Regions from separate parts of the Wansuia hejianensis genome, predicted to be linked through region 3. Evidence: riboswitches for the same ligand, from Rfam matches in the RefSeq annotation. Region 3 holds a riboswitch; each other region holds the start of a gene.
What was found. A riboswitch is a leader RNA that binds a small molecule or an ion and turns the genes downstream of it on or off. The one in region 3 is predicted to bind thiamine pyrophosphate.

Region 1 (5,734 bases), 630 kb from region 3:
GCGAGCCCGTCGCGATCTGAATCAGCAGCTGATAATCCCCTGATCCCAGCGCCTCGTCAAGCCCGATTCCCCTGATTGCACTCCCAGGTTCCACCCAACCGCTATTCAGCAGCTCCTGCCCGGTCTCTTCAATCGTTACCCGAAATTGAAAATAGCATGGATTTCCTTCCGGGTTTGTCAAGACAATCGGAATTTCCATTTCCTCACTCCTCACAGAGATTTCCGGATAGCCCGGAAAACGGATAGAAACCTGTTCATTCTCCACTGCGTCAGCATTCCCGGAAAAACTCACCGCATTTTTATCCAGCTGTACCCCTGAATTTCCGCTTTCGGCGTTATTTGTAACCGCCATATGTATAATTCCTGCCCCCAGCAAAATTCCTGCCAGGAGCACCAGTATTCCCACAAACAACCGTTCACTTTTCCTTTTCGCTGCCATATCAATCACCTCTGTAGACTATTTAAGCATTTTAAAATGTGATTTTCTATCTTACCCAGGCTAAATCTTCGTAAAATCGCAAAGCGAACGCTACAGCACATCCGACAATCCGAACGTGAAACGGATATTTTATTTTTTCGCCAATTCTGCTATAATACCCACAGGGCGTCTCAGACACCTGGAAGAGGATTACGACTCTGGAGGATATAATGAATGAATAAAAAAGAAATTTTGGAAATCAGGAAACTATTTGTAAAAGACAACTGCCGTATCAACCGGATCTGCGGCTGCTACGTGGATGGTCACAAAGAAAAAAAGCTCGAGATGAGAGAAGCCTTCCTCTCCCTTCCCGATGAAGAAATGTTTAAATATATTGATATCTTTAAAAAAACCCTGTCCGGCACCATCGGCAGGAACCTTCTGAATCTGGAATTTCCCCTGGAAGAGGAAATGCCCGGTGGGCATCAGCAGGCTCTTCTGGCACTGAGGGACAGTGAACTCAAGGATGACGTCATGCTGGACGCTTTCTATGACAAGGTTATCACCACTTATCTGTATCCGGAAAACTACCTGATCCTGCTGATTCACGGCAGCTATGATATTCCCTCCCGTTCAAAGGATAACCAGGAGATGTTCGACGCTTCCGATTATGTATATCAATTCCTGCTCTGCAGTATCTGTCCCGTAAATCTGTCCAAACCAGGACTTTGCTACGACGCGGATTCTAACACAATCGTCGACAAGATCCAGGACTGGATGGTCCAGATGCCCGATCTGGGCTTTCTGTTCCCGGCTTTTAACGACAGGAATACGGATCTACACAGCGCACTATACTATTCGAAAAACGCAGAATACCTTCACCCGGAAATTACGGAAGAGCTGCTGGGATGCGCTATGCCCCTTCCGGCCAAAGATCAGAAACTGACCTTCAATACAGTGGTCGAGGAAACCTTCGGAGAACAATGCGGCTTCGAAATAGCCCGCACCCTTCACGAGAATCTGAACACCCTCCTCAATGAGAAAAAAGAAGATCCGGAACCGCTGTCGCTGGACAAGGCCGATGTAAAACGGCTGCTGGCAGATTGCGGTGCCGGACCGGAACAGCTCACCCACTTTGAAGAGGAATTCGATTCCCAGGCCGGTGAGCAGGCCAGCCTGATCGCGTCCAATCTGGCCAGCACCCGGAAGTTCGAAGTCAGGACACCGGATATCACGGTTAATGTGAGCCCGGAGCGGACAGATCTGGTAGAAACCCGGATCATCGACGGGCGGGAATATCTTGTGATTCCTCTGACTGACGAAGTCGAAGTCAACGGCATACGTATCCGCTCCGCCCAGGCCAGAGAGTCAGATGATCTGCTCTGACCGCCACATGTGGTCCAGCGGCCCGCTGCCTCTGCCCAGATCCAGCCCCGCGGCGATGGCGCACTGTACATATTCTTTTGCCATCGCCACACTTTCCGGAAGGGAACGCCCTTCTGCCAGGCCGCAGGCAACCGCTGATGAAAGGGTGCAGCCGGTGCCATGAGTATTGGGGTTCTCAATCCGCTCCCCCGGATACCAGCGTCTCTCTTCTCCCGGCCGCACCAGCAGGTCATCTGCCGAATCTGACAGATGGCCGCCCTTCAGCAAAACGCCTCCGCCTGACAGCCCGGATATTTTCTCTGCCGCCAGGATCATGGTCTCCCGTCCGGTGATCTGCAGGCCACTCAGCACTTCTCCTTCCGCAAGATTCGGCGTGATCAGATCCGCCAGAGGAAACAATTCTTTTATCAGGCACTCACAGGCCTCCTGATCCATCAGTCGGTTTCCGCTTGTGGACACCATTACCGGGTCCAGCACCACCCATTTCGGGTGGTATGCCTTCAGGCGCCCGGCTACGGCACGAATCATTTCACTGTCTGACAGCATCCCTATCTTTACGGCGTCAGGAAAAATATCCTGAAATACTGCGTCCATCTGTTTTTCCACGAATTCCGGCGGAATCACATGGATTCCTGAAACTCTTATAGTATTCTGGGCGGTCACAGCCGTTATAACACTCATCCCATAGAGGCCGTGGGCCGCAATCGTTTTCAGATCTGCCTGTATTCCCGCTCCGCCGCAGGAATCTGAGCCTGCGATTGTCAAAACTGTCTTCATAGCCCTGTCACCTGCCCCGCCAATACATTCAGCCTTCTGGCCGCGGCCGCTATGTCCTCCGCCGCAAAAATAGCCGATACCACCGCTGCTCCGGAAATCCCTGTTCCTCTCAGCTCCAGAAGATTGCTGCTGTTGATTCCGCCGATGGCCACCACCGGAATGCTGACTGACCGGCAGATCTCCTTCAGGATCCCTTTTGGCAAAGTTATGGCGTCGGATTTCGTGGAAGTTCCGAAGACTGCTCCTGCCCCCAGGTAGTCCGCGCCATCCTTTTCAGCCTGCACCGCCTGTCCGACTGTCCTGGCCGACAGGCCGATGATTTTATCCTCTCCCAGGATCCGGCGCGCTTCCTGAATTCCCATGTCCGCCTGACCCAGATGAACTCCATCGGCTCCTGATCTCAGGGCGACCTTCACATTGTCATCGATGACAAAGGGCACATGGTACCTGCTGCATAACTCTCTTATTTTCAACGCTTCTTCTAAAAATTCCTCTTCCTGCAGCTGCTTTTCCCTGAGCTGCAGGAAGGTAACCCCGCCCTGAAGGGCTTTCTCCACCTGCTGCACGAGGGTCTCGCCCCGCAGCCAGCTTCTGTCAGTCACACCATACAGCCGCAGAGATGCCCGAAGATTTTCTCTGATTTCATTCCCGCTCATCATAAAATGTCTATGTACTCCCCGGACAGTGCTTTATTCATGCTGCGGACCGCACAGAACTTTCCGCACATGGAGCAGGTATCCTCATGTTCCGGGCTTCTGTCATCACGGATAGCTTTCGCCGTCTCAGGATCAATGGCACATTCCCACTGGCCTTCCCAGTCCAGCCTCTGCCGGGCGTCCGCCATCCGGTCATCAATATCCCTCGCATGAGGTATATGCTTGGCGATATCGGCCGCATGGGCCGCAATTTTGCTGGCAATGATACCCTGTTTTACATCCTCCACATTTGGCAGCGCCAGATGCTCCGCCGGAGTTACATAACACAGGAAAGCGGCCCCTGCCGCGGCAGCCATAGCTCCGCCAATCGCTGAGGTGATGTGGTCATAGCCGGGCGCGATATCTGTCACCAGCGGCCCCAGCACATAGAAGGGCGCTCCCATGCAGATACTCTGCTGTATCTTCATGTTCGCATCGATCTGGTCGAGAGCCATGTGGCCCGGTCCCTCCACCATGACCTGGACATCCTTTTCCCATGCCCTTTTCGTCAGCTCGCCCAAGCGTACCAGTTCTTCTATCTGGCAGACATCCCCTGCATCCGCCAGACATCCAGGACGGCAGGCATCCCCCAGGGAAATCGTCACATCATATTCCCGGCAGATCTCCAGGATTTCATCATAGTATTCATAAAACGGATTTTCCCCGCCTGTCATACACATCCATGCAAATACCAGGGAGCCTCCTCTGGACACTATATTCATCTTTCTCTTATGCTTACGGATCTGTTCGATGGTTTTCCGTGTGATCCCGCAGTGAAGCGTGACAAAATCTACGCCGTCCTCCGCGTGAAGACGAATCACATCTATAAAATCCTTCGCCGAAAGCGTCGCCAGATCTCTCTGATAATGGATTACAGAATCATAGACCGGAACAGTCCCGATCATGGCCGGGCATTCTGCCGTGAGCTTTCTGCGGAACGCCGTTGTATCGCCATGAGAGGATAGATCCATGATCGCTTCCGCACCCATACCCACCGCTGCCATCACTTTCTTCATCTCCACATCATAATCCTTGCAGTCACGGGAAACTCCCAGATTGACGTTGATCTTTGTCCTCAGCATAGAGCCCACACCGTTAGGGTCCAGGCAGACATGCCTTTTGTTAGCGCAGATCGCGACCTTTCCCTCCGCCACCAGCGAGCGGATTTCCTCCGGCGGCCTGTGCTCTTTCCTGGCGACAGTCTCCATCTGTGGTGTGATAATTCCCTGCCTGGCGGCATCCATCTGTGTCGTATAATGCTCATTCATAATTGTATCCTTTCTGCCTGTACGGCGGCCGCAATTTCTTCCTGACGCTGCGCCGGTTCACCTCTCCGCCGAAGTGCTGCAGCTTTTCTTTGCCTGTCATGTGCATCCTGTTAAAGACTTTTTACTTTATAAGAAGTTCTATTTTCTGTAAAATAAAAAGCCGTCCTCATTCTGAATAATTCAAAATGAAAACGGCTGTTGTTCCTTCTGCACATTCCCTACGTTGGCATTATCCAAATCAGGTATAAGGGTCGAAGTTGATTACTTCCTCTCAGCCTGCACACAAGCTCCCCGCGGTCTTTAATTTGAGTTCATTGTAACATACCTTTACAAATCCGGCAAGATTTTCATACAATATTTCCTATTTTTCTTCACCTGCTTCCCCATACCGTCTTCTGCCATGTGTATCATTTCCGGCTCCAGCATAACTGCGGACAGCAGTGCGCCCTTGCCCGCCTTTCCGATGGACGGGAGGAAGGTTGTCCCCGCTTCCAAACAGTGAGATATATAACCAGCGCGGAGGTCTCCCGCTGCTTTTCGTCCGCGTATCCACCCCCCACCTCGACAAAAACCATACTCCAGAGTATACCGCAACTCATGCCCCTGACGGGACGTGGAAACAGCCTACGCTGTTACACAATGCATAATTAGACTGTGAATGCTTACAATGTCTTTTTCATACAAAATAAAATGCAGACAACCTGCCATCTTTTATGGTATAATCGCAAAGACATATTTTCCCAGCCTTAAAGGAGATATTTATGAACAACGGATATAAAAAAACAATCATCGCCTGCTTTACCGGCTATATCGTGCAGGCTATCGTGAATAATTTCGCTCCGCTGCTGTTTCTTACCTTCCACAGCAGCTATGGAATCCCTCTGTCTAAAATAACTATGCTCATTACCATCAATTTTGGCATCCAGCTGGCCGTCGACCTCCTGTCTGCCGGATTGCTTGACAGGATCGGATACCGTGCCTCCATCGTTTTTTCCCATATCTGTTCGGCAGCGGGGCTCATCGCTCTCACCATACTGCCCGATTTATGTCCTGACGCATTTGCCGGGCTTCTGGCAGCGACTGTCATCTATGCTGTTGGCGGAGGCCTGTCTGAAGTTCTGGTAAGTCCGATCATGGAATCCTGTCCCACGGATAATAAAGAGAAGGCCATGAGCCTGCTGCACTCTTTT
Region 2 (5,734 bases), 910 kb from region 3:
CATTTCCGCCGTCTCTTCCTCCAGCTTCTTCACCAGGGCAATCTGCGGCCGCGCGCCGAACACCAGACGGGCTCCCCCTTCATCCAGCGATGCGGCGCAGGTCAGCACAGGAAAATCCGTCCTCGTATTCCTCATGGATACGTAGGCTGTTCTCTGGGGCCTCTTCTTCACAATCAAACGCACCAATAGATCTCTGTCCCTCTTCTGCCCGGAAAAACTCTCCAGCTCCATCCTCCCTCCGTGAAAAAGCTCTACCTGTGTATCCAGGGCCAAAAACAGCGTCATCACATCAGAAAAGCCAAACCGTCCGAAAATGCTGCCGCCCACCGTCGCCAGATTGCGGAACTGTACGCCCACAATGGAGCGCAAGCTCTCCTTCAGCGCTCCGCCCGTGTAACGGTCCAGCCCTTCATGCTCCTCCAGCGCCCGCAGCGTCGTCATGCAGCCAATCCGGAATTCCTCTTCACTTTCCTCAATCACATCCAGCCCCAGCCCGGACAAATCGATGGCGCGGCCCACCGTCCGGCTGCTCATTTTCAGCCAGAGCATGCCCCCCAGAAGACAGCTGTTCTTCTTCTGGTTCAGCTCATAAGCCTGCTCAAGGCTGCCAGCCTTTATATATTCTTTAATCTTCAGCATACAAACTACCCCCTGCTCGCAGAAACCTTGCGGCGTCAAACCCGCTATAGCAAGATTATACCGTAAATCAACTTCTTTGTATAGTGCTTCCAAATGGTCGGGAGGGGGGAGGGGGTTTGGATACCCGGACGAAAGGGTGGGAGGTCTCCCGCTGCTTTTCGTCCGGGTATCCATCATCATCTCGCCCTAAAACCGTAATTTAATACCGCATCAGTTCTGACATTATACAGGCTCCTGCCGCCCCAGACCCCAGTACCTCTTTAACCTGTCCGGTTTTCAGATGGATGCCTCCGATTCCATAGACCGGGATTTTTATGCTACTGGTGATTTCTTTTAGAAACTGAATGCCGCGGGGCGGCAGCCCTTTTTTGCAGTCTGTGGGGTATATATGGCCCGCCGTCACGTAACCGGCTCCCAGCTTTACCGCTTCCAAGGCTTCCGGGAGCGAATGCACGGAGGAGCCGACTTCGCGGAACTGCCGAAGCAAAGGATCACCGAAGACTTCTCTTAATTTCTGCAAGGGCAGGTGGACTCTTTCTGTGCCCAGCTCTGCCGCTGTTTCTATAAATGTGTGGGGGATTAATTCTACCTGGCAGCGGCTGCAAATATCCCGGACACGCAGGGCCAGTTCCCTGTATTCTTGCCCGGCCAGATCCTTTTCCCGCAGAATCAGAGCTTTTGGCTTCAGCGCACAGATTCGTTCTATTTGTTCAAGAAATGGTCTGATACAGAGCTTACGGTCTGTCACTGCTATTATCTTTTCAAAGGAAACCTCATCATACATATACATAATCTGCCATCACAGGCTGCAGGTCTTGTTGAACCAGTGCCTGGAATACCTCCTCCACGGACCGCCCGTCAGAGATTTCAAACTGTTCATCACCCTTGTCTTCCAGTTCTTCCACATGGCTGCCGATTCCTGTGCTGACGCCGGCTGATATTTTGGTGGCCGCAATCTGCACCAGGTTGTCTCTGACCCTGGCGCATTCTCTGGTAGAAACTGTAATGCTCGCAAAGGGCATGAACAGCCGGTATGCAGAAACCACCTGCAGCAGCTGGCGTTCATGGACATCCATGGGATTGATTTTTTCGTTGTTGATGATAGGGCGCAGCCTGGGACAGGAAAACGCGATTTCCGCATGGGGATATTTTCTCTGAATCAGCCAGGCATGTATCCCTGTCGCATAGGCGTCCTTCCGGAAATCTGTCAGTCCCAAAAGCGCCGCAAACCCAACGCCTCGCATGCCCCCCTGCAGCGCCCTTTCCTGTGCGTTCAGCCGGTACGGGAATATACGCTTATGCCCTGCCAGATGCAGAGTTTCATATTTATCAGAATCATAGGTTTCCTGAAATACCGTCACATAATCCGCACCGCATTGATGCAGATATGCATATTCGTCTGAATTCATCGGATAGACCTCCAGGCCGATCACCCGGAAATAATCTTTTGCAATCCTGCACGCCTGCCCGATATATTCCACATCAGATTTTGCCCTGCTTTCCCCTGTCAGGATCAGGATCTCCTGAAGCCCTGTTTTAGATATGGCTTCCATCTCCCTGCGGATCTCATCTGGCGTCAGCCGTGCGCGGCGAATTTTATTGTGGCAGTTGAAACCACAGTAAATACAATAATTTTCACAATAGTTGGCGATATAAAGAGGGGTAAACATATACACCGAATTCCCGAAATGTTTTCTCGTCTCTTCCCTGGCGCGCTGAGCCATCTCCTCCAGACAGGAAAGCGCCGCCGGGGACAAAAGCGCCGCGAAATCTTCCGGCGTCCGTCTTTCGTGCGAAAGCGCCCTGCGCACATCTGCCTCTGTATACTGGTCATAATCATAATCTTTCATCCGGGAGATTACCTGCTCCTGGATATCCGTTCCCACATCCTCCATACCCGGAAGATAAGTCATGTGGTCAATCCGGTTTTCCTTCAGATGTTCCTTAATTTCATCGCTGAATATGCTGTCATTGATCTGATCTGTGCTCATTTTCACCGCCTCCTAATCCTGCAGGAATCCTGTCAGCGGTGAAGACGCGCTGGCCCCTTTTTCCTTCACCCGGCCCATTCCGGCCAGGTATGCGCTTCTTCCGGCTTCAACAGCTTTTCTAAAAGCTTCGGCCATGACCGGGATGTCTCCGGCTGTAGCGATCGCTGTATTTGCCATGACGGCTGCCGCCCCCATCTCCATAGCCTCACAGGCTTGGGAGGGGCGTCCGATTCCCGCGTCTACAATGACAGGCAAATCAATTTCGTCAATCAGAATCTGGATGAATTCTTTCGTGCAGATCCCTTTATTAGAGCCGATAGGTGCTCCCAGCGGCATGATGCAGGCAGCGCCGGCATTAGCCATATCCCTGGCCGCGTTTAAGTCCGGATACATATAGGGCATGACCACAAAGCCTTCTTTTGCCAGTATTTCTGTAGCTTTCGCTGTCTCATAATTGTCTGGCAGCAGGTATTTAGAATCCCTGATTGCCTCGATCTTGATGAAATCCGTTCCGCAGACCTCGCGGGCCAGCCTCGCGATCCGCACTGCTTCTTCCGCATTCCTCGCGCCGGATGTATTGGGCAAAACCGTAACCCCTTCCGGGATAAAATCCAGTATATTAGCCATACCGCCTTCATTGGCGCGCCTCAGAGCCATAGTCACAATCTGTGCACCGGCATTCTCTACAGCCGCCTGAATCAGTTCCAGAGAATATTTCCCCGACCCTAAAATGAATCTGGATGTAAATTCATGGCCACCCAAAACCAGCTTATCCTCTTGTTGTTTCATTCTTTCTTCCTCTCTTTACTGCAATATATTTGGATCTGCACGTAACACTCCGGTCAGGTGCTTTTCCATCTCTTGTCATTCCTCTCCCAGAATCATGCGGACAATCAGATTCGCCTGATGCCCTGCGCAGACAGCCACCCGCGGCGCCATCAGGCCCCGGCCATATTCCGGCTCGGATACTTCGTCGCCGCACAGATAGAAATTCCGCATCACTTTGCGGGTATGTATCAGATTGCTCTCATCAAATCCAGCCATTCCGGAAGCCGACACCAGCCGTTTTTCCGGAAAACACTCCAGCACGCCGTTTACCAGCATAGCTTTATTTTCCGGCACATCGAAAGCCTCACAGATAATCGTATCTTCCTCAAACAGCCCTTTAAGATTTTCTTCTGTCACTCTTATGCAGTCCGTCCGGATATCCAGATAAGGATTGATTTCCAGAATCTCTTCTCTGAGCGCCTCCGTTTTATACATGCCTAAATGGCGGATAAAATACTGCTGCCGGTTCAGGTTCGTGAGATCCACACGGTCAAAATCAATGAGATGCAGATGGCCCACGCCGATTCTGGCCAGAGAAAGGGCCACATTAGAACCCAGCCCTCCCAGCCCGGCAACAGCGACTCTTGCCCCATCCAGCTTTCCCTGAACTTCAGGCGAATGGCGGAGGCAAAGGGCTTCTTTCAATTCCTTCAGGGTCAATTGGCGATCCATCTTCAGCCTCCTCCCACAAAACTCACAACTTCCAGGACATCCTCCTCCGACAGCACTGCCTCTGAAAATTCCGCCCGTGGGATGATGCGGCCATTTCTCTCCACAGCCACCCGGCCCGGCCGGTAATTCTCACGCTCCAAAAGAGCGGCAACCGTCAGCCCCTCTTTCCATTCCTTCCTCTGCCCATTAACTGTCATCTTTCTGCTCCTCCTTTCCCGGCATACAGCAGAAAACTCCGCCATATAGAGCCGAAAAAGAGTTCACGAAAAAATACACCCGTGGTGGTGCACCCCTTCATGAACTCCTGTTCACTCTCAGCCCTGCCGTATGTAATTCCTGCCTCTAAAGTCTGTCAACGTACTGTATAAAAAGAAAACGGGAGACGCCGCAGCTTCTCCCGAAAATAAATCTCTCATTCGTTCCTACGTTGGCATTATCCAAATCAGGTATATGGGTCGAAGTTCCAAACTTCCTCTCAGCCTATTCATAAGCTCCCCTGTTCAGTTTACACAAACAGTATAAGAAAAATACAGGTTTTTGTCAACGGGAAATTTTATATTCCCTGAGAAGCTGGCTCTGATATTCCGGTTCACGCGCCGCCCTCTCCAGTTCCTTTAACCTGTGATCCATAATCAGGCACAGATTCAGCTGATTTATTCTCGCCTCCCCGCGTTCTTCACCTTTTGCCTCACTGCTTTTCATCATTTCCTGTATTGCCGTACACATATCAATCTTCTCCTTCCGGGCCAAAGCGTTTCTCTGACTCCATCCGCTCCTTCAGAAGTGGAATATCCAGAAACCGGGCAACCAGCCAGGCCCTGTCCGCATCCAGGTGGCTGTAATGCTCTTTCCTGTCTTCCATCATGCGGGCCAGCCGTTCAGCCCTGCCCATGACTTCCAGCAATTCAAAGACCTCTCTTAGTCCTGTCCGGAAATTGTCTTTATTCACTGTTTTACTGCTGACCAGGTTAATTTTATAGTCCGGGAAAAAATCCTTCTTCACATTTAATTCCTCCGGAAAATGCAGCATCTCATGCAGGCTGACAGGACCATCCCATTCCTGCTGCTCCCCGTAATAGAAAACCAGCGTGAGGACCGGCATTCCGTAATGTACACTGCGCTGGCCTTCCACATTCAATACAACCCGCAGCAGCCCATCCGACAGGCTGCAATTCCGGCTGGCATCCCTGATGCGGTAGAGAATCGCCGGATTCCCCATGCGGTCCTCCGCCAGAAGCTGTTCCTTTTCATTGGCATACTGCAGCATCTCCGGCCGCAGCACCTGCTCTCCCTGGAAAACTGTACCATTATAGAGATCGGCAAAGATATCCGGCTTCCTGGGCGCCTCATATACTTCTGCATCATAGGCAGACAATTTCATATCGAGTCCTCCTTATATCCGGGAGAACTCTGCATGAAGGCCCAGAATTCTCTCCATCCTGTAATTGGGTAATCTGCATGGAAAAATTCCAAGCGCTGCGATACGCAGATGAACAACAGATCAATCACAGTGAATACGCTGTGATTTCTAAGAATACCAGAATTATATTCCATTTGAATCATACCATAAATTCTCAAATAAAACAAGCCCTATTGACAATTTC
Region 3 (5,734 bases):
GATCCCCAACAGCTATTATAGTGCCGTCGGAAAGAACCATATCCTTATGTTCAGTTTTTCCATGGTTCTGATTATTACCGTTGGAATTTTAATGGCAGTTATTTTTTCACACAAATTTTCAAAAACATTATCTGATTCCGTCCTTGCTCTGCGCAATTTTATCATCCAGGTAACAAAAGGTGACATTAACGCCCGTTTTACCACCAGCGCAAAAGATGAAATAGCATTTCTGGGCAATCACATAAATGCCATGCTGGATCAAATACAGGCTTCTATCCGGCGTGAGGACGAACTGAAAAAGACAGGTGAATTATTAGAACTTCGGCTGATGCAGTCTCAGATTAACCCACACCTGCTATATAACACGCTGGATTCCGCACTGTGGCTGATGGAAAGTGATCAGAAACCTCAGGTCCTGGACCTGCTGGCAAACTTGAGCAGCTTTTTCCGTCTCTCGCTGTCAAAGGGCTCTTTCCTGATCCCACTCAAAAATGAATGCCGCCTTCTGGAAAATTATATCGCCATTCAGCGTCTGGCCCATAACCGAAATATTCAGTTCCAAATTGTTTCATCCATAGCCTGGAGTGACATCCCTGTGATCAAATTCACATTGCAGCCCATCATTGAAAATAGTATTATCCATGGATTCTTTGGTTATGACTCGGCCAGAATTGAACTGTGGATTGATAGGGACGAAGCAGGAATAGTGACTATTTCCGTCTATGATTACGGAATAGGTCTGCTGCCGGAAGACCTTGTATCCGTACAGGCCGGCCTGGAATGTTATCCGCCTCCCGACGGCATGAGACATTTTGGCCTGTACAATATTAATCGCCGAATCAAGAACTATTTCGGCGAGTCTTTTGGACTTACGATTGACAGCGAATTCGGCGAATATACGAAAGTTACTTTGCGCTTTCCGGAGCTGCATCCGGACAAAGCATCGCCGAACAGCTCTGAAGAAAGGAGCGCTCTATGTATAAAGTAATGATTATTGACGATGAACCGACCATCCGAGAACGGCTAAAAAATATTATCAACTGGAAAGAACTTTCTCTGGCTTTTTCCTGTGAAGCTGGAGACAGTAATACAGCCAGAGAACTTTTTTTCCTGCACCGCCCATCTATTGTAATTACAGATATCAACATTCCTCTCATTTCCGGCCTGGAACTGTGCAGAGAATTTGCCCAGGTCTATCCGGATACGCGTTTTATAGTAATCACCGGATACAACGATTTTGAATACGTGAAATCTTCCGTTGCTCTGGGGGCAGTGGACCTGATATCCAAGCCAATTATGAAAGATGAGATCAACCAGAGCCTCCGGAAAGCGACTGACTATTTCCGTTCACTGTTCCAGACACAGGAAAAAATGCAGGCTCTGAAAAAAGTGCTGCGTGAAAACCAGTCTCTTCTTCTGGACCGCCATATTTCACGCCTGTTTTATTCTCCCCAGGCGGCTTCGGCTCAGAGCATACTGTCCTCTCTTGAGAAACTGGGCCTGGATATTCAGGGCCGCCATTATTTTGTCCTGATCCTCAGCCCGGACTGGAACACCTTTCCCGCTGATTTCGACCGTGACTTGATACTGTCCTCCATCCAGAACATCGGCGACGACTTCATGGATAATGGGCGCTACCACCATTATGCATTTTGCGACAGCCATTTCAACCTTAATTACCTGATCAGCTGGAACCTTTCCCCCTCCAACGATCATCTGGAGCAGCTTTCCAACAATATCCGTGACCGGATCTGGCTTTATTACCACGCTTCCATACACGGCGGGATCAGTCTGTCCACCCGCAGCCTGTCGGAAATCCACACGCTATGGATACAGGCATGGAATTCTTGTAAATACAGCTATCAAATGGACGATTATCCTATCCTTAATTACCAGAACCTAAAACAGCTGCCCCACCGGCTGAAGAATCCGCTCACTTCTTTTACTCCGGAATCAGAACGAAAACCAGGCGCCACTCAGACTGTGCGCCAGAACCGCCTTATTGCTTCAGCAAAGCACTATATTCAGGAACATCTGTCTGACCAGAATCTGGGCCTCTCTGCTGTTAGCGAAAAAATTGGTCTGTCTTCCATCTATTTCTGTAATCTTTTTCACAAAGAAGTGGGAATCAGTTTCAATGAATATCTGAATAATGAACGGATAAAAAAAGCCCGGCAGCTTCTGGCTGATCCTTCTCTGAAAATCTATGAAGTCAGCTATGCTGTGGGCTATGGTAATCCAAAGTATTTTAATTTTATATTTAAAAAGCTGGTAAAGCTCACTCCCTCCGAATACAGGAAAACTCTATAGTTTCCTTTTGGCCGCATCAAGCGCGATGCTGAAAAACTCTCTTACCATATAGTGTGGAAGCAGTATGCTCCTGAAAGGGGCCGCAATACCGCAGACTTCCTTCCCAACTTGTTTTTCAGCAATCCGCACAGCGCGGAACACATGAAAATTGTTTGTTACAATCCCTACCGATGCATCGTCATCTGGAATCAGCCGGAAACTGTTCACGATGTTTTCCACCGTATCTCTGGACTGATCCTCCGTCAGAATCCGTTCCTCTTCTATTCCAAGCTTCACCAGCTCATTCCGCATGCAATCGGCCTCGCTGATCTCTTCCCCTCGTCCCTGCCCTCCAGACACGATGGCGACAGTCTCCGGATTCTCATGCAGGTAATCTGCCGCCGTCTCAATCCGGTGCCTCAACGCACGGGTCGGCCTAGTTCCCCGGACGCCTGCACCGAGCACAATCATATAATCCAGCCCTGTTTTTCCTTTGGCGCCCATCCCGCTGATGATCAATCCCTCAACAAAGACAAAACACGTCAAAAGGACAGCCAGGCAGACTAACCCCCCTTTTTTCAGTCCCGCCGGAATCGGTATGCGCCCAAAACGCAGTTCAAGCCCAGCCAGAATCAGACAGAAAATCCCCGCAACCAGCCAGATAAACAGAACAGACAGGTGAAATCCGCCATATTTCCCACACAGCAAATAATAAAGTAAAAATACAATCCCCAGAACCAGAAATATCATAAGCTTTCTCTTCATTAAAATCCCCTCTTGTTTTAACTATCATACCTCATTATTTGGGAATTGACAAAATATTTTTGCCGGAATATACTTTAACTACAGAAATATAAAACACACGCTAGGGGAGCTATTGCTGAGAATGCGGCTGCAGTGCCGCTGACCCTCACCACTTGACCCGGTTAATACCGGCGTAAGGAAGCAAATCAGAAGCCCCTCCTGCGTCCAGCAAAGGAGGATTTTTTATGTTAAAACACTTTGTCACCGAAGAGGGCGGCCTTACGGGAGCCGGGTATGGCCTCTTCATTGCCACCGCCGTCATCTGTCTCTTGATTGCCGTCGCAGTCGCCCGGCGCAATACGAAATCCAGTCCCATTTCGCCGAAACGTCTGGCTTTCTGCGCCATGGGGATTGCCCTGGCCTTTATTACATCATATATCCGCTTTCTGAAGCTTCCCATGGGCGGCACTATTACGCTGTTTTCCATGCTTTTCATCGTGCTGGTTGGCTACTGGTATGGCGCGGGCACCGGGATTCTGGTAGGACTGGTCTACGGTATCCTGCAATTCATACAAGACCCTTATTTCCTGACCTTTTTCCAGGTCTGCTGCGATTATCTGCTAGCTTTTGCAGCTTTGGGTGTGGCAGGTTTTTTCCGGAAACAGAAGCATGGCCTTGTAAAAGGTTACATCGCGGCGGTGCTCTGCCGCGGCGTATTCGCCTCTCTGGCCGGTTACCTCTACTGGATGGAATACATGCCTGAAGACTTCCCGAAGTCTCTGAGTGCTATCTATCCGGTCATATACAACTACAGCTATCTTCTGGTAGAAGGAATCCTGACCGTCATCCTGATTTCCATTCCCGCTGTCTCAAAAGCGCTGAATCAGGTGCGCCGGATTGCGTTGGACGAACCCAAGACATCTGCTTCCAGAAAACCAGCCGCGTAAAGCTTCAGAACTGGCCTCGTTCCACAGTGAAGCATTTCTCCGCCATCGGCGATAAACCTGGGCCTGTCGGAGACGCAATATCCAAACGCAGGAAAATATACAGCAGTCACCTGACCCGATGCCTGTGCGGCTGCCAAGCCGCACAGACCCACAGGGCAAAGTTCTGCCCTATCCGCCCTGTTGATTTAAAACTGTTTGCTGATTTTTCTTCCCTTCTGCCCTGGAATATGATATAATATGCTTATGGAAGCATAGCTCAGCTGGGATGAGCGCTCGCCTGACTAGCGGGAGGTCAAGGGTTCGAGCCCCTTTGCTTCCATTTTTTATGCCCTTCTGAATCACCAGTAAGTGTACCAACGGCTGAACAACACATCCGAATTCTTTCCCAACAATAGTCATATTCTTTATCTCCTTTAACTTCTCTGATATACTGACCATAAAAATGGGAGGTTTAACACCATGCCAAAAATTGACCTAACTGTCTCTGTACCGTTATCAATAATCGTCACTAACTGGATATCCGCAGACTATGGATGCAGCAGAAACACCTTAAAATAAGTCTTTAATTAGGCGTTTTTTACTCCTCCAAAATTCCATATTCCTTAAGGAAATCATAAGGTTAGTACAAAGCTGTCGTAAGATTTCTCCTGTATACTGTTTATATCAAAAAGCATATACCATAAGGAGGAATTTATAATGCAGATTTTAAGTTATATTGGCACACTCTTTTTCGTAGTTCTCATGCTTCCCATAAGCTTGATTCTCACAGCGGTAGAATCCCTGAAGGCTCTTCTTTACGCGCATACTCCCGCTTCGGAGAAACGGCGGGCATGAGCAAGAACGGTAAGCCGGCAGCCGGAAAACAGGCATTACGGTGGACTGGCCGGATTCTGCTAATTCTTCTGACTGTTCTCGCCCTTCTGGCCATCATTTTTCTGAGCAGAGGTTATTCCCTGTATCAGAAAGCTGTCCAGCAGAAATCTCTGGCCGCCGCTGTGGAGGAAATACGGGATAAAGAAGACTACACTCCGCTTGCCGCGCTGCCCCAGACTTATCTGGATGCTGTGGTTTCAGCGGAAGACTGCCGCTTCTATCAGCATGAGGGAATCGACCTGATATCCATCGGGCGGGCTGCCATCCACGATATACAGACCCTCTCTCTCGAAGAGGGAGGGAGCACCATCACTCAGCAGCTCGCCAAGAACATATATTTTACGCAGGAAAAGGATTTCTCCCGGAAGTTTGCAGAAATGTTTCTCGCTTTTGATCTGGAACGTAATTACAGTAAGAACGAGATTTTAGAACTCTATGTGAACACAATCTATTTCGGAGACGGCTATTACAGTGTCAAAGAGGCCAGCCAGGGCTATTTCGGAAAATTCCCTTCAGAAATGAATCAACAGGAATGTACGCTGCTGGCCGGCATTCCCAATGCCCCCTCTGTCTATGCCCCCACTAAAAACCCTGACCTGGCGGCCCAGCGCCAGAGACAAGTGCTCGATAAAATGGTTGACAACGGCAAACTGACAGAACAGGAGGCTGAGGATCTTCTGATTCAGGTTTAACCCTGCTCTCATTCAGATTTTAACATTCTCAGCAGCAACCCGCAGATCACAGCCGCTGCCGCCAGAATTGCAGCCAGAGGCCACAGATTCCCGGGATGGAACACACGGTCTGACATCATCTGGTAGCCCCATGCTGCGGGAAGCAGTTTTCCGGCATATGTCAGAGTCTCCGGCAACAACTCTGCCGGG

Region 1: linked by a shared signal. The riboswitch ahead of thiC (phosphomethylpyrimidine synthase ThiC) and the one ahead of H9Q79_RS05670 (energy-coupled thiamine transporter ThiT) in region 3 are both predicted to bind thiamine pyrophosphate.
Region 2: linked by a shared signal. The riboswitch ahead of thiS (sulfur carrier protein ThiS) and the one ahead of H9Q79_RS05670 (energy-coupled thiamine transporter ThiT) in region 3 are both predicted to bind thiamine pyrophosphate.

The regions. Positions count from the first base shown of each region.
Region 1 covers NZ_CP060635.1:607,856-613,589, reverse strand. The annotation lists gene H9Q79_RS02865 (hypothetical protein) at 1-439, opposite strand, end outside; gene H9Q79_RS02860 (DUF4317 domain-containing protein) at 653-1,804, shown strand; gene thiD (bifunctional hydroxymethylpyrimidine kinase/phosphomethylpyrimidine kinase) at 1,787-2,581, opposite strand; gene thiE (thiamine phosphate synthase) at 2,578-3,240, opposite strand; gene thiC (phosphomethylpyrimidine synthase ThiC) at 3,237-4,544, opposite strand; TPP riboswitch at 4,742-4,848, opposite strand; gene H9Q79_RS02840 (MFS transporter) at 5,306-5,734, shown strand, end outside.
Region 2 covers NZ_CP060635.1:2,146,773-2,152,506, forward strand. The annotation lists gene H9Q79_RS09905 (FAD binding domain-containing protein) at 1-639, opposite strand, end outside; gene H9Q79_RS09910 (thiamine phosphate synthase) at 839-1,423, opposite strand; gene thiH (2-iminoacetate synthase ThiH) at 1,416-2,630, opposite strand; gene H9Q79_RS09920 (thiazole synthase) at 2,643-3,419, opposite strand; gene thiF (sulfur carrier protein ThiS adenylyltransferase ThiF) at 3,495-4,130, opposite strand; gene thiS (sulfur carrier protein ThiS) at 4,133-4,327, opposite strand; TPP riboswitch at 4,532-4,638, opposite strand; gene H9Q79_RS09935 (hypothetical protein) at 4,671-4,856, opposite strand; gene H9Q79_RS09940 (hypothetical protein) at 4,858-5,511, opposite strand.
Region 3 covers NZ_CP060635.1:1,235,492-1,241,225, forward strand. The annotation lists gene H9Q79_RS05655 (sensor histidine kinase) at 1-988, shown strand, start outside; gene H9Q79_RS05660 (response regulator) at 976-2,310, shown strand; gene H9Q79_RS05665 (YdcF family protein) at 2,305-3,054, opposite strand; TPP riboswitch at 3,147-3,250, shown strand; gene H9Q79_RS05670 (energy-coupled thiamine transporter ThiT) at 3,279-3,980, shown strand; tRNA gene H9Q79_RS05675 (tRNA-Val) at 4,226-4,299, shown strand; gene H9Q79_RS05680 (hypothetical protein) at 4,677-4,814, shown strand; gene H9Q79_RS05685 (transglycosylase domain-containing protein) at 4,811-5,545, shown strand; gene H9Q79_RS05690 (ABC transporter permease) at 5,554-5,734, opposite strand, start outside.